DNA from 3 places in the Arthrobacter sp. PM3 genome. Region 2 is predicted to be linked to each of the others. Evidence: predicted binding sites of a transcription regulator. Region 2 holds the regulator's gene; each other region holds the start of a gene.

Region 1 (10,519 bases), 970 kb from region 2:
CTCCACCTAGTTGTACTGAGCCCGCGCGGATTCCTGCCCGGCGGGCGGAAGCCCAGGCGGACGTCCGCCGGGCAGCGGGGCTAGGCTTCCGGGCCCTGCCGCATCTGCTTGACCAGGTCCAGGACGACGGCGCGCAGGTCCCCGCCGTGTTCGGCGGCAACCCGGCGCTGGCGCTGGTAGCCCGCGCCGCGCCGGATGATCTTCTCGACGTCGGCCAGTTCGGCGCTGCACCCCAGCTTCGCCGCGACTGGCTCCAGCCGCTTGAGCGTCGCGCGCAGGTGGTCGGTGACGAGCTGTTCGTTGCCCTCGGCGTCGAGGATGATGATCGCGTCCAGGCCGTAGCGGGCCGCGCGCCACTTGTTTTCCTGCACATGCCACGGCGGCATGGTGGGAATCGTGCCGCCGTGGTCCAGCGTGGTGGAGAACTCGTCGACGAGGCACTGGGTCAGGGCGGCGATGGCCCCCACTTCCTCCAGCGTGGCCAGGCCGTCGCAGATGCGCATCTCGATGGTGCCCAGGGCGGGGACGGGCCGGATATCCCAGCGGATCTCGGAGAGGGTGTCGATCACGCCGGTGGTGAACATGTCCTGGACGTAGGACTCGTAGTCCGCCCAGGAAGCGAACTGGAACGGCAGGCCCGCGGTGGGCAGCTGCTGGAACATGAGGGCGCGCTGGGAGGCATAGCCGGTGTCTTCGCCGCCCCAGAACGGGCTGGACGCCGAGAGCGCCTGGAAGTGCGGGAAGTAGTTGACCAGGCCGTCCAGCACCGGCAGGACCTTGTCCCGGCTGTCCAGCCCGACGTGGACGTGGACGCCGTAAATGACCATCTGCCGGCCCCACCACTGGGTCCGGTCAATGAGCTTGGCGTAGCGTTCCTTGTCCGTGACGGGCTGCAGCTGGGGCGGGCTGAACGGGTGGCTCCCGGCGCAGAAGACCTCCACGCCCATCGGATCGGTGACGTCGCGGACAGCCGCGAGCGAACTGTTCAGGTCCGCCTTCGCTTCCGCCACCGTGGTGCAGACGCCGGTGACGAGTTCCACGGTGTTCAGCAGCAGTTCCTGCTTGATGTGCGGGTGTTCGTCGTCCTCGTTGAGTTCGGGATGCCGGGCGGCCACTCCGCGGAGCACCTGGTTCGCCACGGAGGCCAGTTCACCGGTCTCGGCGTCGACGAGCGCCAGCTCCCATTCCACGCCAAGAGTCGACTGCCTGGACGAAGCGAACTCGATCTTCATGTGGTCCCTTCACTGTTCTGCTGTCCCTGGCCGTCGTCCTGCGGGGAAATGTGCCGGCAACACCCTTCGGACGTGCCCCCGGGGGCGCCACCGGCGGTGTCGGGTGACAACTCCCATGAAGGCGCCGGCCGGGTGGCTGGCAGGGCCGCGGGTGGTCCAAGTCTAGTGCAGGGCCGGCCCCGGAACGGTGTCAAAGTTACGCCTGGTGCGTGAGTGTATTCACAGGCGGTCCCGGCCGGCGGCGTCCCGGGCGGGGCTGCGGGGTGCGCGGGCGGTCCTGGCGTTTAATGGACCTGTGCCCATTCTGAACAAAGACATGACCCTGTGCATCTCGCTCTCGGCCCGGCCGAGCAACAACGGGACGCGCTTCCACAACCACCTGTACGAACAGCTGGGCCTGAACTGGATCTACAAGGCCTTCGCCCCGACCGACCTCGGCCAGGCGATCGCCGGGGTCCGCGGCCTCGGGATCCGCGGCTGCGCGGTGTCCATGCCCTACAAGGAGGACGTGATCGCCCTCGTGGACGTCATGGACCCCTCCGCGAAGGCCATCGATTCGGTCAACACCATCGTCAACGACGGCGGGAAGCTCACCGCCTACAACACCGACTACACGGCTATCGAGCAGCTTTTGCAGCGCAACGCCGTGCCGACCGACTACACGGTCCTGGTCCTGGGTTCCGGCGGCATGGCGAAGGCCACCGTGGCCGCGCTGCGGGATGCCGGGTTCAAGGACGTGACGGTCGTGGCCCGAAACGAGGCCACCGGACGCGGCCTGGCCGATCTCTACGGGTTCGCCTGGCGGGCCGAACTGGGCTCAGCGAAATCCGGGAGCGCGACGGCCGACATGATCATCAACGTCACGCCCGTCGGCATGGCCGGCGGCCCGGACGCCGAATCGCTGTCCTTCCCGCAGGAAGCCATCGACGCCGCCAAGGTGGTGTTCGACGTCGTCGCCCTTCCGGCTGAGACGCCGCTGGTCAAGGCCGGCCGCGCGGCCGGGAAGACCGTCATCACCGGTGCCGAGGTTGCCACGATCCAGGCGCTGGAACAGTTCGTGCTCTACACCGGGATCCGGCCGACCGATGAGCAGGTCCGGGCCGCCGAGGAGTTCATGCGCGCCCAGTAGCCGGCCGGCCGACGCCGCAGCCGTGGCCCTGTCGGAGCCGCGGCCGGCGCCTTTGCCGGACCGCGTGCGTATTAGACCGGCTCCACCGAGATGGCCACCCGGTCCTCGCCGATCCTGGTGAGGACCAGGGTAGCCGACTTTTTGTTCTTGCCCTTCGCGCTGCCGCCCGGCAGCAGCTGCTTGCGCAGCTCTTCCGGGGTGACGGCCGTGCCGCGCTTCTTGATCTCCAGGACGCCGATGCCCTGGTCCCGTACCCAGGCTTTGAGCGCCTTGACGTGGAACGGCATCACGTCCAGGACCTTGTAGGCCCTGGCGAACGGCGTGTCGCGCAGCTCGGGTGCGCAGATGTAGGCGATGTGCTCGTCCACTAGGTGTCCGTCCAGCTGGAGCGCGACGTCGGCCACCAGACCGGCGCGGATCACCGCCCCGTCGGGCTCGTACAGGTAGCCCTCCACCGGGCCCACGGGCGCCGCCGGGCCGGCGTCGAAATCCTCGCCGCTGGTGAGTTCGGCGGCACCGCGGGGACCGAGCACCAGGGCTGCCCGCCGCACTCCGGGGCGCCGCACTCCGTTGAACCACAAGGCCACCTCGGTGACGTCCCCGTCCACGGAAACCCACTGCGCCTCGCAGCCCGCCGGCACGGAATCGTGCGGCATGCCGGGCCCCATTTTCACGCCGACTGCGCGCCCGGTGCCGGCCAGCGACTCCACGAACGACAGCGGCGGGGAAAAGTCCTCCGGATCCCAGATGCGTTTGGTGCCCGAGGCAGAGGTGGTGCGCCGGGCCGGGTCCAGCCAGACGCCGTCGACCCCGTCCAGCGAAACCGCGGTGGCATCGGCGTGCACCACGGTGGCGTTGCGGAACGGGATCAGGTTCATCGTGGCGCAGGCCGCCGTGGCCTCGTCCATCTCCACCGCGGTGACCTTCAGGTCCAGGGACGCCAGCGCCATCGCATCGGCGCCCAGCCCGCAGCCGAGGTCCGCGACATGGCCGGCTCCCGCCTCCGCGAAGCGTTGCGCGTGCCGGGCCGCGACGGTCAGCCGGGTGGCCTGTTCCAGGCCGGCTTTGGTGAAGACCATTTGCCGGGCGAACTCGCCGAACTTGGCCTCGGCCTTCGTCCGCAGCCGGGACTGGGTGAGGACGGCCGAGACCAGTTCGGGGGAGTGGCCGGCCTTGCGCAGCGACGCTGTGAGGCGGAAGGCCTCGTCCTCGCGGTACGGGCCCAGCGACGCCAGCAGTTCCCAGCCCTCCGGGGTCAGGATCGGGGCGATGTGTTCCTGCGGTGCGTCAGTCATGCCATCCAGCGTAGTTCAGCGCCGGGGACCCGCTGTGAACGGACCAGCCGGGCTAGGCTTGACGGCATGGAAGACAGCGGTACAGGCAACAGCACCCCAGAGGACACGGCCGGGCAAAACCCGGCCGGACCGGACGGCACCGGCGGGGACAGCGCCGGTCCGGGACGCCGCCACCTCCACGGCCCGGCCCGCTACGCCCGGCCGGCGCTGATCGCCGGAGCCGTGATCGCCGTCGTGTGCGCTGCGCTGCTCGTGATCATCTTCTTCCTCGATTCCTTCAACGCCACGGTCTATTCCGTCGGCGGCAAGAGCGTCCAGGACGCCACGGATGAGGCCCGCGCCATCCGGGACACCTATGCCACGGCCCGGCTCGGCGGGATCATTTTCCTGCTGGTCGGCCTCGTGCTGGCCGCGGCCGGGGGACTGCTGGTGTACCGGCACCGCAACGACGCCGGCCCCGATGAGGATGCCGAGGACGGCGAGGACGTCGATTTCGAGGACCTCGCCGGCCAGTAGCCGCATGCCCCCACCGGACATGCCCACTCTTTGGCGCCAGCGCCGGACATGCTTCGCACCTCCGGTGGGACATGCTCATTCTGCGCGGCAAGGGGCGGGCATGCCCCGCGGAACCCCTTCGCCCCGGGGGACATGCTCATTCTGCGCGGCCACGGCTGGGCATAGCGGTGCTATGTCCAATGGTGGAGGCCAGGGCTGAGCATGTCCCGGGGCGACGAGGGCTGATGGGGGCCGGGTGACTGCGGGCCCGGGGCGTTGGGCTGGGGTGTCCACGGGGCATGCTCATTCTTTGCGGCCACGGGTGGACAGGGGGGTGCTATGTCCAGTGGTGGAGCCTCAGGCTGAGCATGTCCTGTGCGGGGATGTTCACCTGAAACGAATTTCTGGCACTCGCCTTGACCGAGTGCTAACCCGTTACATAGAGTCGTCATTAGCACTCTCCCTAGGAGGGTGCTAACACATGAAGCACGTTCCGCCAGGCGCGCTGCCGGCACCGCGACGACGGTCTGTACGCCTTGGCATCACCGCTTCATAGTCCACGAATTTGCTGACGAAAAGGAGAGGTCCGAGTGTCGGTCTCTATTAAGCCTCTTGAGGATCGTATTGTTGTCCGCCCGCTCGAAGCCGAGCAGACCACGGCTTCCGGCCTGGTTATCCCGGACTCCGCACAGGAGAAGCCGCAGGAAGGCGAAGTTGTCGCCGTAGGCCCCGGCCGCTTCGACGACAACGGCAACCGCGTTCCCGTTGACGTTGCCGTCGGCGACGTCGTCATCTACTCCAAGTACGGCGGAACCGAAGTCAAGACCGGCGGCACCGAGTACCTCGTGCTCTCCGCCCGCGACGTTCTGGCGATCGTCGTAAAGTAACTCTCTTGGACCCCCGCGCAGCCGATCCTTCGCCACGAACGGATCAGTTGCGCGGGGTTCTGTCTTGAAAGGACACAACCATGGCAAAGCAGCTTGCGTTTAACGACGCTGCCCGCCGGTCGCTTGAAGCCGGCATCGACAAGCTCGCCAACACCGTCAAGGTCACGCTGGGCCCGCGCGGCCGCAACGTCGTACTGGACAAAAAGTGGGGCGCCCCCACGATCACCAACGACGGCGTGACCATCGCCCGCGAAGTCGAGCTGGATGACCCCTACGAAAACCTTGGCGCGCAGCTTGCCAAGGAAGTCGCCACCAAGACCAACGATGTTGCCGGTGACGGCACCACCACCGCCACCGTCCTGGCCCAGGCCCTGGTCAAGGAAGGCCTGCGCAACGTTGCGGCAGGCGCCGCACCGGGTGAGATCAAGCGCGGCATCGAGGTTTCCGTCGAAGCCGTCGCTGCCCGCCTGCTGGAGAACGCGCGCCCGGTCGAGGGCACGCAGGTTGCCAACGTTGCCTCCATCTCCGCCCAGAGCGACGAGGTCGGCGAGCTCCTGGCCGAGGCGTTCGGCAAGGTCGGCAAGGATGGTGTGATCACCATCGAGGAATCCTCCACCACGCAGACCGAACTGGTCCTCACCGAGGGCATGCAGTTCGACAAGGGCTACCTGTCCCCGTACTTCGTCACCGACGCGGAGCGCCAGGAAGCCGTCCTCGAGGACGCCCTGATCCTGATCAACCAGGGCAAGATCTCCTCAGTGCAGGAATTCCTGCCGCTGCTGGAAAAGGCGCTGCAGAGCTCCAAGCCGCTCTTCATCATCGCCGAGGACGTCGAGGGCGAGGCCCTCTCCACGCTGATCGTCAACCGCATCCGCGGCACCCTGAACGTCGTGGCCGTCAAGGCGCCGGGCTTCGGCGACCGCCGCAAGGCCATGCTGCAGGACATCGCGACCCTCACCGGCGCCCAGGTCGTTTCCCCGGAGCTGGGCCTGAGCCTGGACACCGTTGGCCTTGAGGTGCTCGGCACCGCCCGCCGCATCACGGTCACCAAGGACAATACGACGATCGTCGACGGCGCCGGTTCGGCCGAGGACGTTGCCGCCCGCGTTGCCCAGCTGCGCGCCGAGCTGACCCGTACGGATTCCGACTGGGACAAGGAAAAGCTGCAGGAACGCCTGGCCAAGCTGGCCGGCGGCATCGGCGTGATCAAGGTCGGCGCCGCCACCGAGGTCGAGCTGAAGGAAAAGAAGCACCGCATCGAGGACGCCGTGTCCTCGACCCGTGCGGCCCTTGAAGAAGGCATCGTCGCCGGTGGCGGCTCCGCCCTCATTCACGCGCTGAAGGCCCTCGACGAGGACTCCGCCGTTCAGGCCCTCGAAGGTGACGCGGCTGCCGCCGTCGGCATCGTCCGCCGCGCCCTGACCCAGCCGCTGCGCTGGATCGCCCAGAACGCCGGCTTTGACGGCTACGTGGTGGTTGCCAAGGTGGCCGAATCCGCCGTCAACCAGGGCTTCAACGCCAAGTCCGGCGACTACGAGGACCTGATCGCCGCCGGCGTGATCGACCCCGTCAAGGTGACGCGTGCGGCCCTCCGCAACGCTGCCTCCATCGCCGCGCTGGTCCTCACCACGGAAACCCTCGTGGTGGAGAAGCCGGCTGACGAAGACGAGCACGCAGGCCACCAGCACTAAGCTGCGCCCGCAAGAGGGACGGCCCGGCAACCTGCCGGGCCGTCCCTTTTTTGCGGCCGGACCCGGCCCGGCGGCGCACGGACGCCGCAGCGAATTAACTGGAAACTCCCATCTTGGCGTGCCTGAATAGAGAGCGATGCCCGCCGCGACGATTGGCCATCAAGATTACGGTTGGGTAACATGGACGTTTTGGTTACCGGTATGAGGGGTTTTCTATGACACAGCAAAGAACCCTGGTCCCGCCTGCCCAATCCGGCGGCGCTCCGCCGACAAACCGCAAGCCCACTTTCCGGCCCGAAATCCAAGGGCTCCGGTCCCTGGCCGTGCTCATGGTCATGAGCTACCACATTTGGCTGGGCCGGGTCTCCGGCGGCGTGGACGTGTTCTTGCTGATCTCGGCGTTCCTCATGACGCTGCAGTTCGTCGGACGCTATGAACAGCGCCGGCCCATGGCACTGATCAAACACTGGCTGCACCTCTTCCGGCGCCTGGTCCCGGCCGCCGTCACCGTGCTCGTGGCCGTCCTCGCCGCCAGCATCCTCTTCCTTCCGCGGACCCGCTGGCTCGAAGTGATCTCCCAGGGCTGGGCCTCCCTCTTCTACGTCGAGAATTGGTTCCTGCAGTCCCAGGCCACCAATTACTACGCCTCGGACCACAGCCAGGCCAGTCCCTTCCAGCACTTCTGGTCCCTCTCGATCCAGGGACAGGTGTTTATCCTGTGGCCGCTGATCTTCGCCGGCGCGGCCCTCGTGGCCAGGCGCTTCAAGCTCCGCTACCGCGTGCTGCTCTGCTACATCTTCGCCGCGATCTTCGTCGGCTCCCTGATTTTCTCGATCCTCTACACCCGGTCGTCCCAGACCGAGGCCTACTTCGACACCGGGGCACGCCTGTGGGAGTTCGCCCTGGGCACCCTCGTGGCGTTGTTCCTGCCGGCCCTGCGGCTTCCCCGGAAGGTCCGCATGGGACTGGGCTGGCTGGGCATTGTGGCCATGCTCAGCTGCGGCCTCCTGCTCAACGTGGAGGCATCCTTCCCCGGGTACGTGGCCCTCTGGCCCACCCTGGCCGCAGCCTGCGTGATCGTGGCCGGGCAGACCGGCAGCAAGCTTGGCGTCGACCGCTTCCTCAGCTCGGGCCCCCTGGTCCGGCTCGGGGACATCTCCTACGCCTTGTACCTGTGGCACTGGCCGGTCCTGGTCATCTCGCTGGCCGCGACGGACAAGGACCGGGCCGGGCCCATCACGGGTTCCGTGATTGTGGCCGTTTCGCTGGTGCTCGCCTACCTCACCACCCGCTTCATTGAAAAGCCCTGGCGGGAGTGGAAATGGCCGGAGCTCAAGCGGCGGCGCGCCGCCATCGCGATCGCCGCGGCCGTGGTGACCGCCGTCGTGCCGCTGGTGGGGTGGCAGCTCCAGATCAACGTCGCCACGGCGGCGGCCGCCAGCCAGGCCTGGGCCAACAACCCGGGCGCCCGGGCACTGGACCCGGCCTATGTCAGCGGGGCCGACCCTTCCGCCCCGCTCCTTCCCAGCCTCACGACCGTCGCGGACGACTGGCCCAAGTATGAGGGCGGCTGCACGTCGAATGAGAAGGAACTCACGAACATCTGCACCAATGGCAAGCAGAATGCCGCCAAGACCGTGGTGATCATCGGCAATTCGCACGCCCACGTCTGGGCCACCCCCGTCCTGAGCCTGGCCGAGAAGTACGGGTGGAAGGTGGAGGCCATCACCAAGGGCTACTGCCCGGTCACGGTCGGTCCGGCGCCGGGGCTCTCCGACGGCTGCCTGGACTTCAACAAGGACACCCTCAAGAAGGTGCTGGACATGAAGCCGGACCTCGTGGTGACCACGAGCACCCGCACGGAACCGGCCCCGGGGGCCACGGAGTTCATGGACCCGGGCTGGGTTCCGCCGATCAAATCCATTAACGACGCCGGCATCCCTGTCGTGGCGCTGCGGGACACCCCGCGCATGCACAAGCCCGTGCCCGCGTGCCTGGAGGATGATCCCGACGACTACGCGGCCTGCGGATCGACGACGGCCGAGAACTACCAGGCCACGTCGCCCGACACAGCGGTGGCCGGGCAGTTGCCGGACACGAAGTTCCTGGACTTCAGCCGTTTCTTCTGCCAGAAGCAGGTGTGTCCGGCCGTGATCGGCAACGTCATGGTCTACAAGGACGACAACCACGTCACCAGGACCTACATGGAGAGCCTCACCCCGTACTTCGAGACGGAGTTCCTGGCGGCGACCGGCTGGAACGCCGGGTAACGGGCACCCGCGCCGCGGGCCGTCAGCGCTGCTGGCGGCCCGCCTTGCGCCGCAGCCGCAGGGCCGCTTCCGGTGACAGCCGTTTGGTCACCAGCCGGTAGAACAGCAGCACCCCGACGCCGGACACCACGATTCCGGCCAGGTTCAGGAACAGCTGCAGGGCCGAGCCGGCCGCCTTCTGGTATTCGCCCAGGACCAGTGCCACGGCCACGAACCCGGCCGCGGGCACCGTCGTGACAGAGATGAACACGCCGACCAGCGTGGTCGAGCGCCGGCTGATGACCGAAAGCATCCCCGCGGTTCCGGCGAGCACGGCGACGATCAGCGAGTACGGGCCCGGGTGGTAGATGAATTCGACGGCTGTGCCACGGTCGAGCGTATCCGCGGGGAAGAGCCCGAGCGGGACCGACAGCCATGCGGTCAGGGCAGCGGCGAGCATCGCCGCGGGAAACCCGATGCCGAGGGCCAGGGCCGCGTCGCGTCCGAGCCGCCGCTGGCGCCGGACCAAGGCCACGGCCAGCGCGGCCAGCGGTCCGAACTCCGGCCCCACGGCCATCGCGCCGACGATTGCGATCGTGGAGTCCGTGACGATGCCGATCGCGGCCAGCTGCGTGGCCAGGACCAGGAATGTCAGATAGCTCCACGTCAGGCGTGAATCTTCGCCGCTTTGCCGGGACACCTCGTCCCAGATCACGGCGTCCGCTCCCTCGCCGGGGGCCTCTGCCTCCGCCCGGTCCGCGCGGTCCGAGAGCACCAGGTCCGGCATGGTGATCGCAATTGATCCGAGCTTTTGGACATCGAGGGCATGGAGTTTTTCCACGAGCCCTTCCACGGATTCGCGGGCGAGCAGGACCTCGACGACATCCCCCGCCGGCATGACCGATGCGCCCTTGTCCACGGCGACTTCCGCGACGCCGACCTCGCCGGCGCAACTCTCGAGAACAACCCCGGACAACTCGCCGGGGACACAGATTCGCAGCTGCACGATCACTTCGCGGCCTCCTCAGACGCGTATCAGCCTAGCTGCCGGCGCGCCCTCCCCGGACCGCGCCGACACCGGCACGGGGCCGCCGCGATTGGCAATGAAAGTTACGTTTCGGTAACATTGAGGTTTTGGAGGCCGTCACGGAGGGTTTTGAGTGTCGAACGAGCGAACCACCGCCACCCCGCCAGCAGCGGATGCGGGTTCACCCGCGAGCCGAAAAGCCAGCTACCGTCCAGAAGTCCAGGGCCTTCGCGCCCTCGCGGTCCTCATGGTGGTCACCTACCACGTGTGGCTGGGCCGGGTCTCCGGCGGCGTGGACATCTTCCTGCTGATTTCAGCGTTCCTGATGACACTCAGCTTCACCCGGAAAGTCGAAACCGGTGCACCGCTGAAGCTGCTGGGGCACTGGCTGCACCTGCTCAAGCGACTGCTGCCCGCCGTCGTCGTGGTGGTCCTCGGCGTGCTGGCCGGCACCTGGGCGATCCTGCCGCAAAGCCGCTGGCCCGACGTCCTGGACCAGGCCTGGGCCTCGCTG
Region 2 (10,519 bases):
AGACCGGCGCGGGCGTGGAAGCGCTGCTGGACAAGATCATCCGCGACCTCCCCGCCCCGGTCGGGGACCCCGATGCCCCGGCCCGGGCCATGATTTTCGACTCGGTGTACGACACCTACCGCGGCGTCGTCACGTACGTCCGCGTGGTCGACGGAATGCTGCATCCCCGCGAACGCATCCAGATGATGTCCACCCGCGCCAGCCACGAGCTCCTGGAGATCGGTGTCAGCTCACCCGAGCCCATCCCGTCCAAGGGCCTGGGCGTGGGCGAGGTGGGCTACCTGATCACCGGCGTGAAGGACGTCCGCCAGTCCAAGGTGGGCGACACCGTCACCAACCTGGCCAAGCCGGCCAGCGACTCCCTCCCCGGTTACGCCGACGCGAAGCCGATGGTCTTCTCCGGCCTGTACCCGCTGGACGGCACGGACTACCCGGTGCTCCGCGACGCCCTGGAAAAGCTCATGCTCAACGACGCCGCGCTGGTCTACGAGCCTGAGACGTCCGCGGCGCTGGGCTTTGGCTTCCGCGTCGGCTTCCTGGGGCTGCTGCACCTGGAAATCACCCGTGAACGGCTGGAGCGCGAGTACAACCTGGACCTGATCTCCACGGCCCCCAACGTCGAGTACGAGGTGACGCTGGAGGACAAGTCGGTGGTCCACGTCACGAACCCGAGCGAATATCCCACGGGGAAGGTCGCCGAGGTCCGTGAGCCGATGGTGTCCGCCACCATCCTGGCGCCGAACGAGTTTGTCGGTGCCATCATGGAGCTCTGCCAGAGCCGCCGCGGCGTCATGGGCGGCATGGACTACCTCTCCGAGGACCGGGTGGAGATCCGCTACCGGCTTCCGCTGGCCGAGATCGTCTTCGATTTCTTCGACATCCTCAAGTCCAAGACCCGCGGCTACGGCTCGCTGGACTGGAAGGCCGACGGCGACCAGGTCGCCGACCTCGTCAAGGTCGACATCATGCTCCAGGGTGAGCAGGTGGACGCCTTCTCCGCCATCACACACCGCGACAAGGCCTACGCCTACGGCGTCATGATGACCGGCAAACTGCGTGAACTCATCCCGCGGCAGCAGTTCGAGGTTCCCATCCAGGCCGCCATCGGCTCCCGGATCATCGCCCGGGAAAACATCCGCGCCATCCGCAAGGACGTGCTCGCCAAGTGCTACGGCGGTGACATCACCCGAAAGCGCAAGCTGCTGGAGAAGCAGAAGGAAGGCAAGAAGCGCATGAAGATGGTGGGCCGCGTCGAGGTGCCGCAGGAAGCGTTCATTGCCGCCCTCACCACGGAGGAGTCCAAGGCCAAGGACAAGGCCAAGAAGTAGCGGTGCCGGTCATGACAGCAGCCGCGACAGTGGGCGGGGCCCGTGCCTAGCGTCCTTCCCCTCGGTGACCCGGCGCCGCCGGACGGGCTCCTGCCCGCCCAGGCGGCTGCCGGGGCCGAGCACCGTGCCTTCGGGCTGTACGTGCACATCCCGTTCTGCGCGGTCCGCTGCGGGTACTGCGATTTCAACACCTACACCGCCACCGAACTGGGCGGCGGCGCATCGCAGGACGCCTACGCGGGCACCGCGATCGCGGAAGTGGCCTTCGCCGGGCGCGTCCTGAAAGAGTCCGGGCTGCCGGCCCGCCCGCTCAGCACCGTTTTCTTCGGCGGCGGCACTCCCACCCTGCTCCCCGCGGAGGACCTCGCCGGCATCCTCAGCGCCGCGATCGAAGCCTGGGGCCTGGAGCCCGGCGCCGAGGTCACCACCGAGGCCAACCCGGACTCCGTCACGCCCGAGTCCCTGCAACTGCTGGCCGACGCGGGGTTCACCCGGGTCTCCTTCGGCATGCAGTCCGCCGTGCCCCACGTCCTGAAGGTCCTGGATCGCACGCACACGCCCTCCCGGGTGCCGGAAGTAGTCCGCTGGGCGCGTGATGCCGGGCTGGCCGTCAGCCTCGACCTGATCTACGGCACGCCCGGGGAATCGATGGAGGACTGGCGCTACTCACTGGAAACCGCGCTGTCCTACGAGCCTGACCACATCAGCGCCTACGCGCTGATCGTCGAGGATGGCACCAAGCTGGCCGCGCAGATCCGTCGCGGCGAAGTCCCGGAAATCGACGACGACGACCACGCCGCCAAGTACGAACTCGCCGACCAGCTGATCTCAGCGGCCGGGCTTGCGTGGTACGAGGTCAGCAACTGGTCGCGGACCCCGCAACAGGCGTGCCGGCACAACCTCGCCTACTGGCGCGGCGACGACTGGTGGGGGATCGGACCCGGCGCGCACTCACATGTCGGCGGAGTCCGCTGGTGGAACGTCAAGCACCCCACCGCGTACGCCAACCGCCTCGGCGCCGGGGCCTCGCCCGCCGCGGGCCGGGAAACCCTGGACGCCGCGACCCGCTCCGTGGAGCGTGTGATGCTCGAGGCCCGCCTCAGCACCGGCCTCGACATCCCCAGCCTCGGGGGCCTGGGCGATACCGGCCGGCACGCCGTCGCCGGGCTGATCGCCGACGGACTGGTGGAGCCCGCGGCCGCGTTCAAGGGAAGGCTGGTCCTCACGCTCAAGGGCCGGCTGCTGGCCGACGCCGTCGTCCGCCGGATCCTGCCGGACTAAGCCGGACGGGCTACTTGATCCAGCGCAGGTTGAACTCGTAACGGTGCGGCTGGCCGCGGTTGACGTGGATGCCTGCCGCGACCGAGAAGCAGGTCACGGCAATCCAGATCACCGTGGCCAGCACGGCAAAGAGATTGCCGACCACCGGAATGAAGACCAGCAGATTGGCGAGCACCGCCGCGATCGTGGGGGGCAGCGTGAAATTGAGGGCTTCCTTGGATTCCTGCGCGGTGAACGGGCCGCGGTCCTTGAAGATCAGGTAGATCAGCAGCGAGGGCACACAGCCCAGGATGCCGCCGAAGTGCGCCAGGGTGGCCCACCGCCGGTCCTCACTGGCCGTCAATGGGAGCGCATTTGCCGGAACGCCATGGTACGGGGCCTGGCCATGGCCGGCCTGGTTGCCCGTGTGTTCGCGTGCGTTATCTGCCACGATGTAGCCCTTCGGATTGCGGTGATGCGATGCTGCTTGGTTCTGCGGTGGTCATGCCGTGAATTGCCGGGACCGCGCCGGGAGCGCGGCCGCCGTTCCAAGAATACTTGCTCGGCCGCCGAAATGGGGACCGCCGGGCGGCCGCCACGTCGGGCTACGGCACGGTGAGGAAGTCGATGACCTCTTCGACCCGGCCCAGCAGGGAGGGTTCCAGATCGGCGTAGCTGCGCACTGCCCCGAGGAGCTTCTGCCAGCCGAGACCGATGTCCTCCTTCGTTTCATGGGGCCACCCGAAGGCCGTCAGGATCCCGGTCTTCCAGTCGACGCCGCGGGGGACCACGGGCCAGCGTTCGATCCCCAGCACGGCGGGCCGGATGGCCTGCCACACGTCCACATACGGGTGTCCCACGATCAGCACGTTGCCGGCGGCACCCGGCGAGGCCATGACCGCCTCGGCGATCCGGGATTCCTTGGAGTCGGGCACCAGATGGTCGACGAGCACACCGAGCCGGCGGCCCGGGCCCGGCCGGAACTCCGCCACGGCCGCCGCAAGGTCGTCAATGCCGTGCAGGGGCTCGACGACGATGCCCTCCACCCGGAGGTCATCGCCCCAGACCTTTTCCACAAGTTCAGCGTCGTGCTTGCCTTCCACCCAGATCCGGCTGGCTTTGGCCACCTGCGCGCGCTGTCCCGCCACCCGAACCGAGCCCGAGGCGGTGCGGCCGGCACCGGCGCCCGGGGCCGCCTGCTTCGGGGCCGGCGGCATTAGCCGGATCGGCTGTCCCTCCAGCAGGAAGCCGAAACCGAGGCGGAAGGACCTGGACTTGCCCCGCCTGTCCTCGAGCGCCACCACATGCATGCCGCCGGACTTTTCCACCCGGGTCACGGCACCAACCCACCCGGACTGGACCTCCTCGAGCACCATGCCGCGTTCCACCGGGACTTCCGGCAACTGCGTTTTGGCGGGGGCTGACAGGTCCTGGGGACCCCAGTTCTGGTACGACATCTCTACACGCTAACTTTGCACTCGGAACGTACGGCGGTCAGTGGAATCACTCCGGGGCCGGACCCGCGGGCAACGCCCGGAGCGAATCCAATGCTAACAACGCGCCGAGTCATATTAGACTGGTTAGCACTTAGGCATGCCGAGTGCTAACCCCTGTCCGGTTCCGGACCGCCCTTTCCCACGGGTGGACGCGATGAGGACGATCGGGGGCAGGCGCCGGCTGCGGGAGCGTCGATTGGAGGTGGAGCATGAGCGAACCGCGCAAACTCGAAGTGCTGCGCGCCATCGTGGAGGACTATGTCCATTCCCGCGAGCCTGTCGGGTCCAAGGCGCTGGTGGAGCGCCACCACCTGGGCGTGTCCAGCGCCACGATCCGCAATGACATGGCGGCGCTGGAAGATGAGGGACTCATCACGGCACCGCACACCAGCGCCGGTCGGATCCCCACGGACAAGGGCTACCGGCTGTTTGTCGACCGGATCTCGGCCGTCAAACCGTTGTCCCCGGCCGAGCGCCGGGCCATTCAGGCGCTGCTGGAAGGATCCCAGGACCTCGATGACGTCCTGGACCGGACCGTGCGGCTGCTGGCCCAGCTGACCAACCAGGTCGCCGTCGTGCAGTATCCGCTGCTGAGCCGCGCCAGGGTCCGGCACATAGAGTTCGTGCTGCTGGCACCCCGGAAAGTGCTGACGGTGCTGATTGCGGACACCGGCAAAGTGGAGCAGCGCGTGGTCGACGTCGGACAGGAGATCGCCGATGACGCGCTGGCCGAGCTGCGCACCGCGTTCCTGGCCGGCCTCTCCGGAACCCCGCTGAGCCTGATGCCGCAACTGCTGCCCGCCGTCGTCGCCGGCGCCGCTCCGGCGCGCCGCGGAGCTGCCCACGCCCTGGCCCATGGCCTGGAGGCACTGGCGACCAGCAGCCGTGAGGAGCGGATGGTCATGGCCGGCACGGCCAACCTGGCCAGATCCAATGTGGACTTCCCGCTCAGCATCGGCCCCGTGCTGGAGGCCCTCGAGGAACAGGTGGTCATGCTCCGCCTGCTCAGCGAGATGGCTGAAGACCCCCGCGGTGTCACGGTCAGCATCGGCCGCGAAAATCCCTACGACGGGCTCGCCGAAGCCTCGGTGGTGGCCACCGCCTACGGGCCGGACGCCACGGCCAAGGTCGGCGTCCTGGGGCCAACCCGGATGGACTATCCCACCACCATGGCAGCCGTCCGAGCGGTGGCCCGCTACCTTTCCAGGATCCTGGGGCCCTGACAGGCCCGGGACCGTCGCGACTTCTTGCCCGCAGGCAATGCCCACAGGCAGTACAACAAGGAAGAGATACACACTTTGAGCAGCCACTACGACGTTCTTGGAGTCTCCCGCGAAGCAACGGGGGAAGAAATCAAGAAGGCCTACCGGAAACTTGCCCGGACCCTGCACCCGGACGTCAACCCGGGGGAGGACGCCGCGGACCGGTTCAAGGCCGTCACGCACGCCTATGAGGTCCTCTCCGACCCGCAGAAGCGCCGGGTCTATGACACCACGGGCAACGAAAACGGCACCGACAACGGCTTCGGCGGCGGTTCCTACTCCGGCCAGGGCTTCGCGTTCCAGGACATCTTCGAGACCTTCTTTGGCGGCGGCGGCGGGGGCCAGGGCGGCCCGGCGTCCCGGATGCGCCGCGGCCAGGACGCACTGATCAGCGTGCGGATCGACCTCCGCGACGCCGTGTTCGGGGTCAATAAGAAGCTCGAGGTCGACACGGCCGTCATCTGCCCCACGTGCGAGGGCTCGTGCTGCCGCGAGGGCACCCACCCGGTCCGCTGCGACATCTGTGGCGGCAGCGGCCAGGTCCAGCGCGCCATGCGGTCCATCCTGGGCCAGGTCATGACCTCCGCGCCCTGCGGTTCCTGCGAGGGCTTCGGCACCGTCATCAAGGATCCCTGCAACGAGTGCAGCGGCCAGGGCCGGATCCGCAGCCGCCGTTCCCTGACTGTCAAGGTCCCCGCCGGTGTCGCCACAGGCACCCGCATCCAGCTGTCCGGCCAGGGCGAGGCCGGACCCGCCGGCGGCCCGGCCGGCGACCTGTACGTGGAGATCCGGGTCAACAACGACCCCACCTTTGTCCGCGACGGTGATGACCTGCACGCGAGCCTGAACATTCCCATGACGTCTGCGGCACTCGGCGCGGAACTGAAGCTGGACAGCTTTGACGGGCCCCAGGAAATCGATGTCAAGCCGGGCACCCAGCCGGGCGAGGTCATCACCCTGCGCGGCCTCGGCGTCACCCACCTCCGCGGCCACGGCCGCGGCGACCTGAAAGTCCACCTGCAGGTGGAAACCCCGGACAAGCTCGACGCCCACCAGGAAGACCTTCTCCGGCAGCTCGCCAAGGCACGCGGCGAACACAACCACCCGGGAAAGCTCGCCGCCAGCCACGGACTTTTCGCCAAACTCCGCGACCGGCTCGGTAGCCTGTAGCGGTGAGCAACCCGGTCTTCTTCACCGCCCCCGGCACACTGGACCAGCAGGTCCCCGGCTCGGTTTTTGTCCTCGAGGGGGCGGAAGCCCGGCACGCCGTCACCGTCAAGCGGCTTGCCGTCGGGGAAGCCGTGGACATCGCTGACGGCGCCGGCAAGCGGCTGACCGGGACGGTGACCGCCGTCGAGCCCGCCGAGCTGAGCGTCGAATGCCTGGACCTGGCCGAGGAGCCGCGGCCCGCCGTTCGGTTGGTCCTCGTCCAGGCCCTGGCCAAGGGAGACCGTGACGAACTCGCGGCCGAGACAGCCACCGAACTGGGCATCGACGCCGTCATTCCCTGGCAGGCCGAGCGGTCCATTGTGCGGTGGAAGGCCGAGCGGGCCGCGAAAGCGCACGCCAAGTGGCAGTCAGTGGTGACGGCGGCGGCGAAGCAGGCCCGCCGCGCCTGGATTCCGGAGGTCCGTTCCGCCGTCGACGGCGCCGGGCTCCAGGCGGCCGTGGCGGCCGCGGACCTCGCGGTCATCCTGCACGAAGACGCCGTCCGACCGCTGCGCCGTGTGCTGGAAGACTGGCTGGACAGTGAGTCCGGGCCGGGGCGTGCTGACGACGGCGGCATCGCGGCCGGCGACGCCGGTTCCCGCGAGGTGCTCCTGATCGTGGGCCCGGAAGGCGGCATCAGCCCCCGTGAGGTCACCAGGCTCTGCGACGCGGGGGCGGTCACAGCCCTTCTGGGACACCATGTGCTGCGGTCGTCGACGGCCGGTCCCGCCGCCGTCGTCGTGGCCAGCGACATCCTGGGACGCTGGTAGCCGGCAACCTGCCTGTTTGGCCGTGACTGCCTGTACGGTCCTGACTACTTGACCGTGAACCCGCGCGTATCGGCGAAGACTTCCTTGCCGCTGTCCGCAGGGTCCACCTGGGAGACCCGGACTTCGTATCGGCCCGGCCCCAGGTTCGCGGAGAACGAGTAGAGTCCGGACTGCGTGGAGTCGGCCGAGGCCGTCGCGTTGCCGTTGAGGTAGGCGGTCTTGGCGTTGTCGCCGTCGACCTTGAGGATCTCCCAGCGCAGCTTCCCGCCCTGGACTGTGCTCCGGCCGCTGATCTTGACCGCCCCGTCCGTCACGGTGGTGCCTTCCTGCGGATCGATGATCCAGACGGGGGCGACCATTCCGGCGCTGCGGGACGTCGGCGCCCCCAGCCGGACGTGGTTGAAGGCGACATAGTCCGTGTGCCCGTCGACCAGCACCACCACCTGGACTTGCTGTCCGGAATCGATCAGGCCGGCGCTGGCTGCGGCCGCCGTCGCCGTGTAGACGAGTTGCTGGATGGCCCGCTCGGCCATGCCCGCGTCCACGTTGCTGTTGAAGGCGTCCGCGGAGACATCAACCGTGATGACGTTCTTGCCGGAGATCGACGTCGAAAGCTTCTTCGGGTTCTGCCACGGCGTGAAAAAATCCGGGTCGAGGGGTTTTTGGGACATCATCACCCGCAGGGCGCGGGTGACCGGGTTGTCCTGGTCCGGCACATCCCGGAACTCGCGGTAGAGGAACGCGTTGTCGTTGCTGCGGCCGATCCAGTACACGGGAGCCTTGTTGGAGGTCTGCGCGGTCTCGAGCGGGGCGCTGGGGGTGGGGGCGCCCGACGCTGAGGCCGGGATGAGCTCGGACGGGCTGCTGGAGGTCGTGACGCCGTCCTGCGGCGTCGCCACGCAGCCGGAGAGCAGCAGGGACGCGGGCAGCACAAGTCCCAGCCAGGCGCGGCGGAGTCGCCTCACTGCTGACTGCTGAGCTCCACGCTGCCTGATGCTGCCGCCCCTTCATGTGCACGCTGCTCTCCGCAGCGATGATCGGTGTGTGGCCGCCATGGCCCGCTGGCCGCCCGCCTGCGCCTGCCGGGAGACCGGACCGGCGGCCCGCGGGAGAGCCGAATTCCAGCATGGCACACCGGCCCGGCCCGCAAGCCTGGTTTGGGGCCGGTCGGCGGAACTGCAACGGGAACGATATGAGGCCGATGCGAAGTTGATACATAATTTCGGGAACCGCGCCGTATCGGTCAGCGGGAACGCCTTGCGAGGATGAACGCTTGCGCCTGAGTTTCCACCGGGCGCGGCTCCCTGGTGAGTTGCGCCGTAATCGTCATGCCGTGGCGGGTGAGAAGATCGGCCGTGTCGGCCGGGTCGTGCAGATACGAGGTGAGAGTGACTTCGTGGCCGTAAGCGCGCGTGGCCGTCCGGTGCCCACCGCCGGCATGAAAGCCCAGGAGGACATTGCCGCCGGGCCGGGTCACGCGGGCAAGCTCGTTGATGATGCGTGGCAGCAGTTGGGGCAGGGTGTGTTGTAAGTGTCGCGGACGGATCCGGCTGCGCCCGACGTCGGCCGCGTCGACTCACCGCTGCACGAGCGCATGTGCCCAGGCCTCCTGATTGTGCGCAACATATTCAGCGGCGGTACGCCAGTGATCACCGTGTCCGTTGAGGTACATCGCCGCCCACGGCTGGAAACCGGTTTCGTTCGAGGACTTCAGGAGATTGAACATCGCTGTTGCTCTTTTCGCCATCGCGGCCGGCAGCGCCTTCCGGAGCGAGTCATCGGCTGCATACCCGTCGGCAAAGGCCCCCAGCCTTATGGCAGCCTCCGCCACCGGTTGTCCGTGGACCAGTTGACCGAAGGACTGTGCGGCGTAGGCAAGATCCCACAGCCGCGTGCTGGGGCCCGCGCCGTCCCAATCGATGAAGACCCAGCGCTCTCCCATGATGAGATTCCACGGGGCGAGATCGTTGTGACACATCAAGTCTGGATTCTCCGCAGGCAGCAGCATTTTCCAGCCGCCGGGATTGGCAATGACAGTTGCTTCGCTCGCATCATGGATTTCCCGGATCATCCGGCCGACGCGGCGCAGGTCGTCGTTCCCGAGCGGCGACTGATCCATCGCGAGTGTGCCCTCGACGTACTCGACCACGCTTCGCCCATCCTCGTCCCGCCCCAGGGGGCGGGGTACGTCCAATCCGGACGACCGGAGCGCGCCGAGATAACTTTGGACGGCGGCAGTGTTCTCCAACCAGGGCTTACGGACGGTGCGGCCAACGCGCACAACTTTCCCGGAGGCATTACCGCCTGTGAGTTCCGGCTCGTCCCCAACCATCCGAGCAGGCTACAGGGGCAAGCGCGCCGGGCAAGGCCCGTGCCGCCACGAGGACGACGGCTGTCACTGCGGCGGGCGCCGCCGGATCCCGACCGGCGTCGGGTGTCCTTCGCTGGCGTAAGATGGAGGGATCCGGTGACCCGGGCCGCGGACGGTGCGAACCGCCGCCGGCGGGGGTACCCGGGGGACTGACCATATTCATACTGGAGGGGACCAGAGGCCCGCGGGCCAACACCATGACTGAAGCAGCGAACGGCAAGGCCCGGTTCAGCGCCGGAGAGCGCACCGCAGGGGAATTTCCCCACTCCCTACCAGGGCTGCGGACGGAGGTGGTCTTGTTTGACGACTCAGAGCAGATGGTCCAGTCGCTGGGCAGCCACGACGAAGCCCTCCGGTTCATCGAAAACCAGTTCCCGTCCGTTGACTTCCATGTCCGGGGCAACGAACTCGCGATCAGCGGCCCTGCCGCCGACGTGCCGCGCATCATGCGCCTGCTCAACGAGGTCCGCGGGCTGGTGGCCCGGGGTACCGTCATTACCCCGGCCGTCCTGCAACAGCTCGTCTCCATGCTGCGGAGCCAGTCCCTGCAGAACCCGGTGGAGGTGCTGACGACCAACATCCTGTCCACCCGCGGGAAGACCATCCGGCCCAAGACCCTGAACCAGAAGAACTATGTGGACGCGATCGACGCCAACACGGTGATCTTCGGGATCGGGCCGGCCGGTACCGGCAAGACGTACCTGGCCATGGCCAAAGCCGTCCAGGCCCTGCAGCAGAAGGAAGTCAGCCGCATCATCCTGACCCGCCCCGCCGTTGAGGCGGGCGAGCGGCTCGGGTTCCTGCCGGGAACCCTGAGCGACAA
Region 3 (10,519 bases), 1.3 Mb from region 2:
GCTGAACAGTCAGTTCAGGTGGCCGGAGGCCTGGTGGTTAGAAACCGCCCATGCCGCCCATGCCGCCCATGTCGTCGCCGCCGCCCATCGGGGCACCGGCCTTCTCGGGCTTGTCAGCCACAACGGCCTCGGTGGTGAGGAACAGGCCGGCAATGGAAGCCGCGTTCTGCAGGGCAGAGCGGGTCACCTTGACGGGGTCGTTGATGCCGGCGGCCAGCAGGTCAACGTACTCGCCGGTGGCGGCGTTGAGGCCGTGGCCGGCGGACAGGCCGCGGACCTTGTCCACCACGACGCCGGGCTCGAGGCCGGCGTTGAAGGCGATCTGCTTCAGCGGAGCGTCGATGGCAACGCGGACGATGTTCGCGCCCGTTGCCTCGTCGCCGGAGAGCTGCAGGTTCGCGAAGGCCTTGGCACCGGCCTGGATCAGGGCAACGCCACCGCCGGCGACGATGCCCTCTTCAACAGCAGCCTTGGCGTTGCGGACAGCGTCCTCAATGCGGTGCTTGCGTTCCTTGAGCTCGACCTCGGTTGCGGCACCGGCCTTGATGACTGCAACGCCGCCGGCCAGCTTGGCCAGGCGCTCCTGCAGCTTCTCGCGGTCGTAGTCGGAATCGGAGTTCTCGATCTCGGCGCGGATCTGGGACACGCGGCCGGCGATCTGGTCGGCGTCGCCTGCACCTTCGACGATGGTGGTCTCGTCCTTGGTGACAACAACCTTGCGGGCCTTGCCGAGGAGTTCGAGTCCGGCGGTCTCAAGCTTGAGGCCGACTTCCTCGGAGATGACCTGGCCGCCGGTGAGGATGGCGATGTCGGCCAGCTGCGCCTTGCGGCGGTCCCCGAAGCCCGGGGCCTTGACGGCGACGGACTTGAAGGTGCCGCGGATCTTGTTGACGATCAGGGTGGCCAGGGCCTCACCCTCGATGTCTTCGGCAATGATCAGCAGCGGCTTGTTGGACTGCATGACCTTTTCCAGGACAGCAACCAGTTCCTTGACGTTGGAGATCTTGGAGTTGACGATCAGGATGTACGGATCCTCGAGGACCGTTTCCTGGCGCTCGGCGTCGGTGACGAAGTAAGCGGAGATGTAGCCCTTGTCGAAGCGCATACCTTCGGTGAGCTCGAGCTCGAGGCCGAACGTGTTCGACTCCTCGACCGTGATGACGCCTTCCTTGCCGACCTTGTCGAGGGCTTCGGCGATCAGGGCGCCGATCTCGTTGTCGCCGGCGGAGATGGACGCGGTGGCGGCGATCTCTTCCTTGGTCTCGATTTCCTTGGCGGAGGCCAGCAGCTCTACGGTGACAGCCTCGACAGCCTTCTCGATGCCGCGCTTGAGGGACAGCGGGTCAGCGCCGGCCGCGACGTTGCGCAGGCCTTCCTTGACCAGGGCCTGGGCCAGCACGGTTGCCGTGGTGGTGCCGTCGCCTGCGACGTCATCGGTCTTCTTGGCAACTTCCTTGACCAGCTCGGCGCCGATCTTCTCGTAAGGATCGTCCAGCTCGATCTCCTTGGCGATGGAAACACCATCGTTGGTGATCGTGGGGGCGCCCCACTTCTTCTCGAGGACGACATTGCGTCCCCGCGGGCCGAGGGTGACCTTGACGGCGTCGGCGAGGGTGTTCAGGCCCCGCTCAAGACCGCGGCGTGCCTCTTCATCAAATGCAATGATCTTGGCCATAACGGCAGTAGTCCTTTCGGGACAGTCGTTAAGAATGAACCTTCGCTGTGGTGCCCGCGACGGACGATCCCTACCCGGCGGCCTCTGTATGCCGCTGGGTCCGGGATCTCACCCCAGCAAGGTGTTCCTCTAACTCCTGGACCGGCCGCCCCACAGCGCGACCGGCTGGGCCGGGCGCCGTGTTAGCAGTCAGTGCGCTGGAGTGCTAAGTCAATAATTAGCACTCCCCCGGGGAGAGTGCAAGCAGTGCCCGGGCCGGAACGCCCGCCGCCCGGGCGCAATTCGCTACGAGCGATCAGCCGCCGCCGCTGCTTCCGGCGGTTTCCGTCCCGGTCATTTTGGCCTGGTTGTCCGCGCCGTAGGTGTAGACCACGTAGTTCGCCTGCGTGATGTCACCGTGGGCATCGAAGTTGATCCGCCCGGACTGGCCGTCGTAGTCGGGCCGGCGGCCGGCCCGGAGGGCGTCGGTGCAGGCCTTGTAGCTCGTGCACACCTCGGCGGCGGACGGGCCGGCTGACTGGCCGGCTGACTGGCCGGCTGATTGACCACCTGCGGCGGAGATTCCCCCGGAGACGCCCACGAGCGAGGCGGCGATGGAAGTGCCGGCATCGTCTTCAGCCGCGGCGGCCGCGATGCCCGCGAGGGTGACGGCGTCGTAGGTCTCGGCGGCGAAGATCATGTCCTTCAGGCCGGGGTCGACGGCAACGAGGTCGGCCTGGAACTCCGCGGACGGGAACACTCCGGGGAGGACCCCGCGGGCGCCCTCGAGCGCCCGCGCGCCCAGTCCGGAGCCATACTGGCTGACGGCTCCGTCGCTGAGCACCAGCTTCTTGCCGGCGAGGCCGGCGTTGTTCAGTTCGGCGATGGCACCCTGGGCGCCTTCGCGCGCGACCAGGACCACGGCGTCGGGATTGGCGGCCTTGACGTCCGCGACGGCCTGCTGCGCCTGGCCCGGCTTGAATTCGGCCTGCGCCACGGTTTCCAGTCCCGACTGCGTGGCGGCCGCGGCGACGGCGGCGCCGACACCTTTGCCGTAATCGCCTTCCTCATGCAGCACCGCGAGGGTTTTGGCGCCGCCGTCTTTGGCCAGCTTGGCCAGGACGGGGGCCTGCGCGACGTCGGCCGCGGCCGTGCGGAAATAGTAGCCGCCGCTCTTGTAGTTGCTGAGCGCGGCTGCGGAGTTGGCTGGCGAGATGACCGCCACTTTGGCGTTGGCGAGCACGTCGATGGCGGCCGGCGCGCGGCTGGAATCGGTCGGACCGATCACGACGTCGGCCTTGGCCCCCACGAGTGCCTTGGCCTGGGCGGCGGTGTCCGCGCTGACGGTTTCCGGCAGCAGTTCCACGGGCTTTCCCTTGTGGCCGCCGGCGTCGTTGATGTCCTTGACAGCAAGCTTGGCCGCGGCCAGCTGCGGGGCGTTGAGAAAATTCTGCGGGCCCGTGTTGTCCAGGAGCAGGCCGATGCGCAGGGTTCCGTCGCCGCTGGCGTCGGCGCTGGAGACCCGGGCGCTGCCGGCAGGACCCAGGCAGCCCGTCAGCGCCAGGGCGGCTGCGGCGGCGGCCGCCAGGGCGCGGGTCGGTGGTACAGTTCCGCGGCGGCTCCGGGCCGCGTCCCGGAGGGTGTTCGTGACGGCGGGACGTGCCACTAGGCGGGCCGGACGCTTTCGGCCTGCGGGCCTTTTTCGCCTTCGCCGATTTCCAGCTCCACCCGCTGGCCCTCATCCAGCGCGCGGTAGCCTTCCCCGATGATCGCGGACCAGTGCACGAAGACGTCGTTCTCGGACCCGTCCACTGTGATGAAGCCGTAGCCTTTTTCGGCGTTGAACCATTTGACGGTTCCCAGTGCCATGGTGTCCACACTTTCAGCTAGCTTGCGTTCGGCCCACGTCGGTGTGCGCCGCGGACTGCGAAGAGAAATCCGCAGTCACTGTATCCACAGGGTCCCGCAGGAATGCCGGCGACGGGCAGGCCCGCCGGTGAATAGTTATTGAGGCGTAACCGGATCGGGCTACTGGAAGCCGGGGCCGATGACGACGACGAGGGGCAGGTTGAACTCGGCGGACTCCACCAGGGTGTCGATGCCCAGGAGCGTTCCGAGCGCCTCCGCGTTGCCCTTCTGGTCCGCGCTGCTGTAGAAGATCACCGAGGACTGCTGCGGGACACCGCCCCAGTTGCCCGTCTCGCCCAGGACCCAGCCCGCGGAGCTCACCGTACCGCCGACCCGGCCGGCGAGCCCGGCGGTGGTGGTGCCGTTGTAGATCGTGACGGGCTGCGACTTGTCCACGCCCGCGTCGGGAGCTGCCGAGGCAGTTGCCGCAGGCTCCGTGGTTGTTTCGGGGCTGGCGGTTCCGGCGGCCTCGGGGCTGGCCGGGGCGGTGCCGGCGGCGGTGGGGCTCGCCGGGCTGGAAGCGGACGGGGTGGCGGATGCGCTGGCACCGCCCGATACGGCCGAGGCCTGGCCGGCGGAGAATCCGAGCTTCGGCAGGATCAGGAAGGCCACGAGTCCGATCGCCAGCGCCACGCAGCCGGCTGCGAGGATGGGCACCAGGCTCCGGCGGCGCGATTCGGCGACGGCCCGGTGGACACCCTGCCGGGTGGAGGTCTCCGGGACCCGATCAAATTCATCCCGAGCGTATTTGGTCATGGTAAAACGACGTCCTTGCTGATTTCATACGGGGCGCCCGGGTCCGGAAACGGACGCGGCAAAAACTTGCGCAGCCGGGTGCGGTGTGACGCGGCTCTACGAGTCTGTTCCCAGGCGACGGGCCGTGCGGGCACGTTGGCGTGATGTACGTAGTCTACGCAATCTCTTGACCAGCATGGGATCGTGAGCCAGCGCCTCCTCGGTGTCGATGAGGGCGTTGAGGATCTGGTAGTAGTGCGTGGCCGACAAATCGAACAGCTCACGGATGGCCTGTTCCTTGGCCCCGGCGTACTTCCACCACTGCCGCTCCAGGGCCAGCACCTGCCGGTCACGCTGGCTTAGCCCGGAATCCCCGGACACCCCGTCCGGGGCGGCGGAATCCCTCGTGGGCACGTGCTCCTGCGCTGCTTCGGCCACTGCATCCTCCCTGGCTGGTTCCGGCAAAAACCCTTACCCATGCTACGGCCGAACAACAGGGTTGTCATTCGGCGCGGAGCCGGGGCGGACTGCGACTGCCGCCGGACGTGGGGAAGAATGGGAGCTGTGTTTGATTCCGACGCCCTGTTCGAGCTGGAACCTGCAGCCGCTGACAACCTCAGTTTCACGGACCTCGCCCGGCAACCGCTGGCCGAACTCGTCGCGCCCGACTGGGCCGGGGCGCTGGCGCCGGTGGAGGCGCAGCTGCGCCAGGCCCTGGACTACGTTGCCGGCGACGCCGCCGGGCACGAGGTGCTGCCGTCCCCGTCGAATGTCCTGAGGGCATTCCGGCAGCCCTTGGCCGGCGTCCGGGTGCTGATTGTGGGGCAGGACCCCTACCCAACGCCCGGGCACGCCGTGGGGCTGTCCTTTGCCGTGGATGGCGCCACCCGGCCGATTCCCCGCAGCCTCGGCAACATCTACAAGGAACTTGAGGCGGACCTGGGCTTCCCGCCGCGCGTCCACGGGGACCTGGGCCGCTGGGCGGAGCAGGGCGTGCTGCTGCTGAACCGGGTGCTCAGCGTCCGCGCCGGCGCGGCGGGATCACACCGCGGCAAGGGTTGGGAGGACGTCACGGCCGCGGCCATCCGGGCCGTCGCGGAACGGCCGGCCGACGGCGGGTCCGGCCGCGCGCCCCTCGTGGCGATCCTGTGGGGGAAGGACGCCGAGTCCGTGCGGCCGCTGCTGGGGTCCGCGGCCGTGATCGCCAGCGCCCACCCCAGCCCGCTCTCCGCCGCCCGCGGCTTCTTCGGCTCCCATCCCTTCAGCCGGGCGAACGCGCTGCTGCAGGACCAAGGCAACGGGACGATTGACTGGGAGCTGCCACCGCTGCCGTAACAGCTGTCCGGCGGGAGGGCCCGGGCGGGGTTCTTCGTTAGGCTTAGCTGCATGACCTCCGTCCCCGCAGCCACCACCGCCAACAAGAACTCGCGTCCCCAGACTGACCTGACGGTCCTGCGCCGGGAGCAGCTCTCCCCGCACATGGTCCGGATCATTGCCGGCGGCCCCGGCTTCGCCGGCTACGTCAACAACGGCTACGTGGACCGATACGTCAAGATCGTGTTCCCGCAGTCCGGCGTGGAGTACCCGGAACCGCTGGACCTGTGGGCCGTCCGGGAATCGATGCCGCGCAGCCAGTGGCCGCACACCCGGACGTACACGGTCCGCTGGGTGGACGAGGCCGCCCGGGAACTCGCCATCGACTTCGTCATCCACGGCGACGAGGGCCTGGCCGGCCCTTGGGCCGCTGCGGCGCAGCCGGGCGACCGCCTGACCTTCACCGGCCCGGGCGGCGCCTACAACCCGGACCCGGCGGCGGACTGGTACCTGTTTGCCGGTGACGAGGCAGCCCTGCCGGCCATCAGCGCCGCCATCGAAGCCCTGCCGCAGGACGCCCGTGGCCTCGCCTTCCTCGAAGTCGACAGCGACGCAGACCGCCAGCCCGTCGCTGCCCCGGCCGGCGTCGAGCTGCGCTGGCTGCTGCGCGGCGGCGTGCCCGCGGGCGAGAGCGACGTCCTGGTCACCGCCGTGCGCGACGCCGAGTGGCCCGAGGGCCGTGTCCATGTCTTCGCCCACGGCGAGCGGGGCTACATGAAGGGCCTCCGGGAGGTCTTCTTCGCCGAGCGGGGCCTGGAACGGGCGCAGGTGTCCCTCTCCGGTTACTGGGCCAAGGGCCGGGTGGAGGATGACTTCCAGGCCGAGAAGAAGCTGCCCGTAGGGCAGATCTAAGGGCAAGATCTAGAAGCGCAAGATCCCGGAGTTACCGGCGGCGCGCCCGGCGCCGCTCGTTGCTCGCCAGGCCCCGGGTCAGGGGCCGCGCCAGGGTGTCGCCGAGGACGATTCCGGCGGCGACACCGAGCACGATCGCGCCGGCGTTAAGCATTCCGCCGGCCCCGATGAGGATCTCGGATTCCTCGATCGTCAATACATACATGGATCGGAATATAGTGAGTCCGGGCAGCAGGATCAGGGCCGCGGGGACAGCCACCACGAGCTGCGGTGCGCCCATCCGGAGTGCGACGACACGCGCCAGCAGGCCGATCACCACCGCCGCGAGGGCCGGCGCGAAGCGCGGGCCGATCCCAACGGCGTCCCCGCCGATCAGGACCAGGTGGCCCACGACGCCGACTGCCGCCGTCGGGAGCAGCAGTTTCCATGCGGTCTGCTCGGTCACGCCGATGGCCACGACGGCGACGGCGACCATGGGCACCAGCAGCCACAAGGGATACGCCGGCGGGAATGTTTCTGTGACATCGATCGGTTCCATGCCGGTCATGTCCCCGACCACGAAGCCGATGGCAATGCCGGCGACCAGCGCGCCGAAGGTGAGCATCGTGGACAGGAACCGGCCCGCCGCCGTCACGGGGAAGCCGTTGATCGCGTCCTGCACCGACGAGACCAGCCGGCCGGTTGGGAGCAGCAGCAGGATGCCTCCCACCACCACGATCGCCGGGGCAATCTGGATCCCCGCGGGACTGCCGAACCTCCACAGCAGCAGGGCGACGATGGTCACCAGGAACGAACACGAGGCCGTGATGAAGAAGTCCGGGGTGCGCCAGCGGCCCAGCTGGCGGGCCAGCAGGCTGACGAGCAGGTTGGAGACGAACGCAACAGCCGAGGCGCCCGGGCCCCCGCCCAGGACCCCGACGAAGACCGCGGAGAACACACCGAACGCCACCGTCACCATCCAGCGCGGGAACGGCTTGGCGCTGCGGGTGATTTCCTCAAGCCTGCGGACGGCTTCCTCGCGCCCGACGCCGCCGGCGACGATGTCCGTCACCAGCTGGTGCACTTGCGCCAGGCCGGCGTAGTTGTTGGTCCAGGAGCGCACGACGCGAAGCAGGGAAATGGGCGTCTGGTCCTTCGGGGCATAGTTGATGGCCACCGACTGGTTGGTGATGTCCACCTCGATGTGCTTGAGGCCCAGCGCGGCGGTGATGGCGATAATGCTGGTCTCGACCTCGAGGGCGCCGGCCCCGTACCGGAACATGGATTCGGCCAGCTTCAAGGCGAAGTCGATGGTCTTGCGGGCCGAGGTGTCCACTCCGCCAACCTGGATCATCGGGTTTGCGTAGGGGCTGCCCGCGAGCCGGTCCACGATGCTCATCGGTGCGGTGGGCGGGTTCTCGCCCTGCACCAGCCGGCGGAGCATGCGCTTGGCGGCGACATTCTGCCGCGCCTGCATGGGCGACATCGGTTCGGTCCGGGGCAGGCCGCCCGTGGGCGGCCTGCGGCGGCCGTCGGTGTCTTTGGTCATTCCGGCCTCCTCACTGTCCGTTGCTGCCGCGCGCTTAGTAAAACTGCTGGCCCGTGCGCCGGGTGTAGACCTGGCGTGCCAGCCGCTCCCCCGCGGCCATCCAGGCCTTGTACTTCAACGGGTTCAGCACCTGGTCGTAGCAGCCCACGAAGTCCGTCACCGTCTTGCTGAAGCTGGTCTTGAAGAGGCCCAGGCCGTGGAACGGGTTGGACGTGTCCTTGAGCTTGTCGCTGGGCGGCGTGCCGCAAAAGTCGTACTCGGTGCAGCCCAGGTCCTTGAGCTGGTTGATCGCAGTCCACTGCACGAGGTGCGAGTCGCCGTACTGGCTCCGTTTCTGCAGCGAGCCGCCATCCTTGTACGTTCCCTTGCGGCCGTAGTTGATCACGAACGCGCCTACCGAGGGCACGCCGTTCTCGTAGACGAAGAGCAGCCGGCCCTGGCCGCGGGCCAGGAAGTTGTTCCAGAACTGGCGGTAGTACTCGTACTCGCGGACCCGGACCTGGGACTTGGCCTCCACCGTGGTGGTCATCAGGGCGTACATCGCCCGGAAGTTCTCCTCCGTGGGTTCGACGTTGTGTACTTCGACGCCCTCGCGGATGGCGCGGCGCACGGCATTGCGGCCGCGGGAGTGCAGGTTGCGCAGCAGCTGGTTCTCCTCCGGCGAAATGTCCAGGAGGGCCGTGGAGTCGTTGGGTTGCAGGTTGTGGGTCTTGACCAGTCCGGCGCCTTCGAGGACCTTGACGGCGTCGTCGGACAGGATGATGTCCGGCTCGATCTTGATGGCGAAGACGCCCAGCCGGGCCCTCTTCACGAAGTCGGCGTTCGCCGCCGTGATTGCCGGGATGTCCTCGACGGACTCCACATCGGGGCCCTTGATCAGGTACCACAGCTTGCCCAGGAGCGGAAAGGACTTCTCCAGGACCAGGTTGTAGCTCGTGTAGTCGGCCGTCTCGTAGACCAGGTGCAGGGGCTTCCAGCCATAGTGCTGCTTGACCTCAGCGAAGGCCTCCGATTGCAGGAGATTGCCGCCGTTGGGGTTCGCGGTGACGTGGGCATCCCAGTTGGCAATCTCTTCGGCAGAGGCAAAGCGGGCAGTGAATTCACGCAAGGGTGCGGTATCCAATCATTGCGGTACGAGCTTCGGCGGCATGCAGACATGCAGCCCCAAGTCTATCGGCCCGCGCCCTGCCGCCGGTCCGGGCGGGGCGGTTACGCTGGTCTCATGCAGGCTCAGCAACAACCGGCGGAAGGCCCTTCCGAAGCGGCAGACGGCCGCTCCCGGGGTGCCGGCACCGGCGCCCAGGTAGTCGCACTTTTTCTGTTCCTCGGCGCGTCGGCGCTCGTGGCGGCCCTCGGCGGGCTGGCGACCGCGAACAACGTCAACGGCTGGTACGCCACCGCGGACAAAGCGCCGTGGTCCCCGCCCAACTGGGTCTTCGGCCCGGTCTGGACGCTCCTCTATACCGCGATGGCCGTCGCGGCGTGGCTCGTGTGGCGCAGCCGCCCGGCAGGCTCCCTGACGCCGGACAAACGGTCCGCCCTCACCGCCTATGCGATCCAAATCGTCCTGAACCTGCTGTGGACCCCGGTGTTCTTCGGCCTGTACCCGGCGATCGGGACGCCGGCGCTGTGGATCGCCTTCGTGATCATTGTGGCGCTGGCCGTTGCCGTGGCCGTGACCGTACTGCTGTTCGGCCCCATCAGCCGGACGGCAGGACTGCTGATGCTGCCCTACCTGTCCTGGATCGTGTTCGCGTCCTCCCTGAACCTTTGGGCTGCGCTACACAACTGAGGGCATTACAGGCACGCGGGTTAGCATTCGACGACGTTGACGGCGAGGCCGCCCATGGCGGTTTCCTTGTATTTGGAGGACATGTCCTTGCCGGTTTCGCGCATGGTGACGATGACTTCGTCGAGGGAGACGCGGTGGGAACCGTCGCCCCAGAGGGCCATTTTGGCGGCGTTGATGGCTTTCGCGGCGGCGATCGCGTTGCGTTCGATGCAGGGGATCTGGACGAGTCCGCCGATCGGGTCGCAGGTCAGGCCGAGGTTGTGTTCCATCGCGATTTCCGCGGCGTTCTCGACCTGGGCGGGGGTGCCGCCCATGACTTCGGCCAGGCCCGCGGCGGCCATCGAGGAGGCGGAGCCGACCTCGCCCTGGCAGCCGACTTCGGCGCCGGAAATCGAGGCCTGTTCCTTGTAGAGCACGCCGACGGCGCCGGCGGCCAGCAGGAACCTGACCACTACGTCGTCGCGGTCGGCCTGGGTGGCCTTATCCATGCCGGGGGCGTAGTGCAGGGCGTAGTAGAGCACGGCGGGGATGATGCCCGCGGCGCCGTTGGTGGGGGCGGTGACCACCCGCCCGCCGGAGGCGTTTTCCTCGTTCACGGCCAGGGCGATCAGGTTGACCCATTCCTGCCAGTACTTCGGGTCCCGGTCCTTGTCCTCCTTCAGGAGCCGTTCGTGCC

What was found. Region 2 encodes HrcA, which represses chaperone genes, less so after heat shock. Its sites were predicted from a motif close to TTNGCACTCGNNNNNNNCGAGTGCNAA; they were not measured.
Region 1: the regulator HrcA is predicted to act here: its motif matches at 4,556-4,582, upstream of groES (co-chaperone GroES).
Region 3: the regulator HrcA is predicted to act here: its motif matches at 1,858-1,884, upstream of groL (chaperonin GroEL).

The regions. Positions count from the first base shown of each region.
Region 1 is NZ_CP022314.1:30,422-40,940, reverse strand. It holds gene tsaD (tRNA (adenosine(37)-N6)-threonylcarbamoyltransferase complex transferase subunit TsaD) at 1-10, shown strand, start outside; gene CFN17_RS00175 (glutamate--cysteine ligase) at 81-1,232, opposite strand; gene CFN17_RS00170 (shikimate 5-dehydrogenase) at 1,528-2,361, shown strand; gene CFN17_RS00165 (class I SAM-dependent methyltransferase) at 2,433-3,656, opposite strand; gene CFN17_RS00160 (hypothetical protein) at 3,723-4,172, shown strand; gene groES (co-chaperone GroES) at 4,742-5,038, shown strand; gene groL (chaperonin GroEL) at 5,119-6,729, shown strand; gene CFN17_RS00145 (acyltransferase family protein) at 6,945-8,999, shown strand; gene CFN17_RS00140 (DUF389 domain-containing protein) at 9,022-9,990, opposite strand; gene CFN17_RS00135 (acyltransferase family protein) at 10,139-10,519, shown strand, end outside.
Region 2 is NZ_CP022314.1:1,001,262-1,011,780, reverse strand. It holds gene lepA (translation elongation factor 4) at 1-1,328, shown strand, start outside; gene hemW (radical SAM family heme chaperone HemW) at 1,371-2,609, shown strand; gene CFN17_RS04715 (DUF4870 domain-containing protein) at 2,620-3,039, opposite strand; gene CFN17_RS04710 (DUF3097 domain-containing protein) at 3,194-4,045, opposite strand; gene hrcA (heat-inducible transcriptional repressor HrcA) at 4,294-5,307, shown strand; gene dnaJ (molecular chaperone DnaJ) at 5,383-6,516, shown strand; gene CFN17_RS04695 (16S rRNA (uracil(1498)-N(3))-methyltransferase) at 6,519-7,325, shown strand; gene CFN17_RS04690 (GerMN domain-containing protein) at 7,370-8,290, opposite strand; gene CFN17_RS04685 (hypothetical protein) at 8,599-8,856, shown strand; gene CFN17_RS04680 (phosphotransferase) at 8,902-9,474, opposite strand; gene CFN17_RS04675 (PhoH family protein) at 9,894-10,519, shown strand, end outside.
Region 3 is NZ_CP022314.1:2,324,607-2,335,125, reverse strand. It holds gene groL (chaperonin GroEL) at 38-1,675, opposite strand; gene CFN17_RS10765 (ABC transporter substrate-binding protein) at 1,971-3,242, opposite strand; gene CFN17_RS10760 (cold-shock protein) at 3,320-3,523, opposite strand; gene CFN17_RS10755 (LytR C-terminal domain-containing protein) at 3,683-4,318, opposite strand; gene CFN17_RS10750 (DUF3263 domain-containing protein) at 4,415-4,735, opposite strand; gene CFN17_RS10745 (uracil-DNA glycosylase) at 4,853-5,632, shown strand; gene CFN17_RS10740 (siderophore-interacting protein) at 5,684-6,523, shown strand; gene CFN17_RS10735 (threonine/serine exporter ThrE family protein) at 6,555-8,051, opposite strand; gene CFN17_RS10730 (peptidoglycan bridge formation glycyltransferase FemA/FemB family protein) at 8,086-9,159, opposite strand; gene CFN17_RS10725 (TspO/MBR family protein) at 9,274-9,843, shown strand; gene CFN17_RS10720 (L-serine ammonia-lyase) at 9,864-10,519, opposite strand, start outside.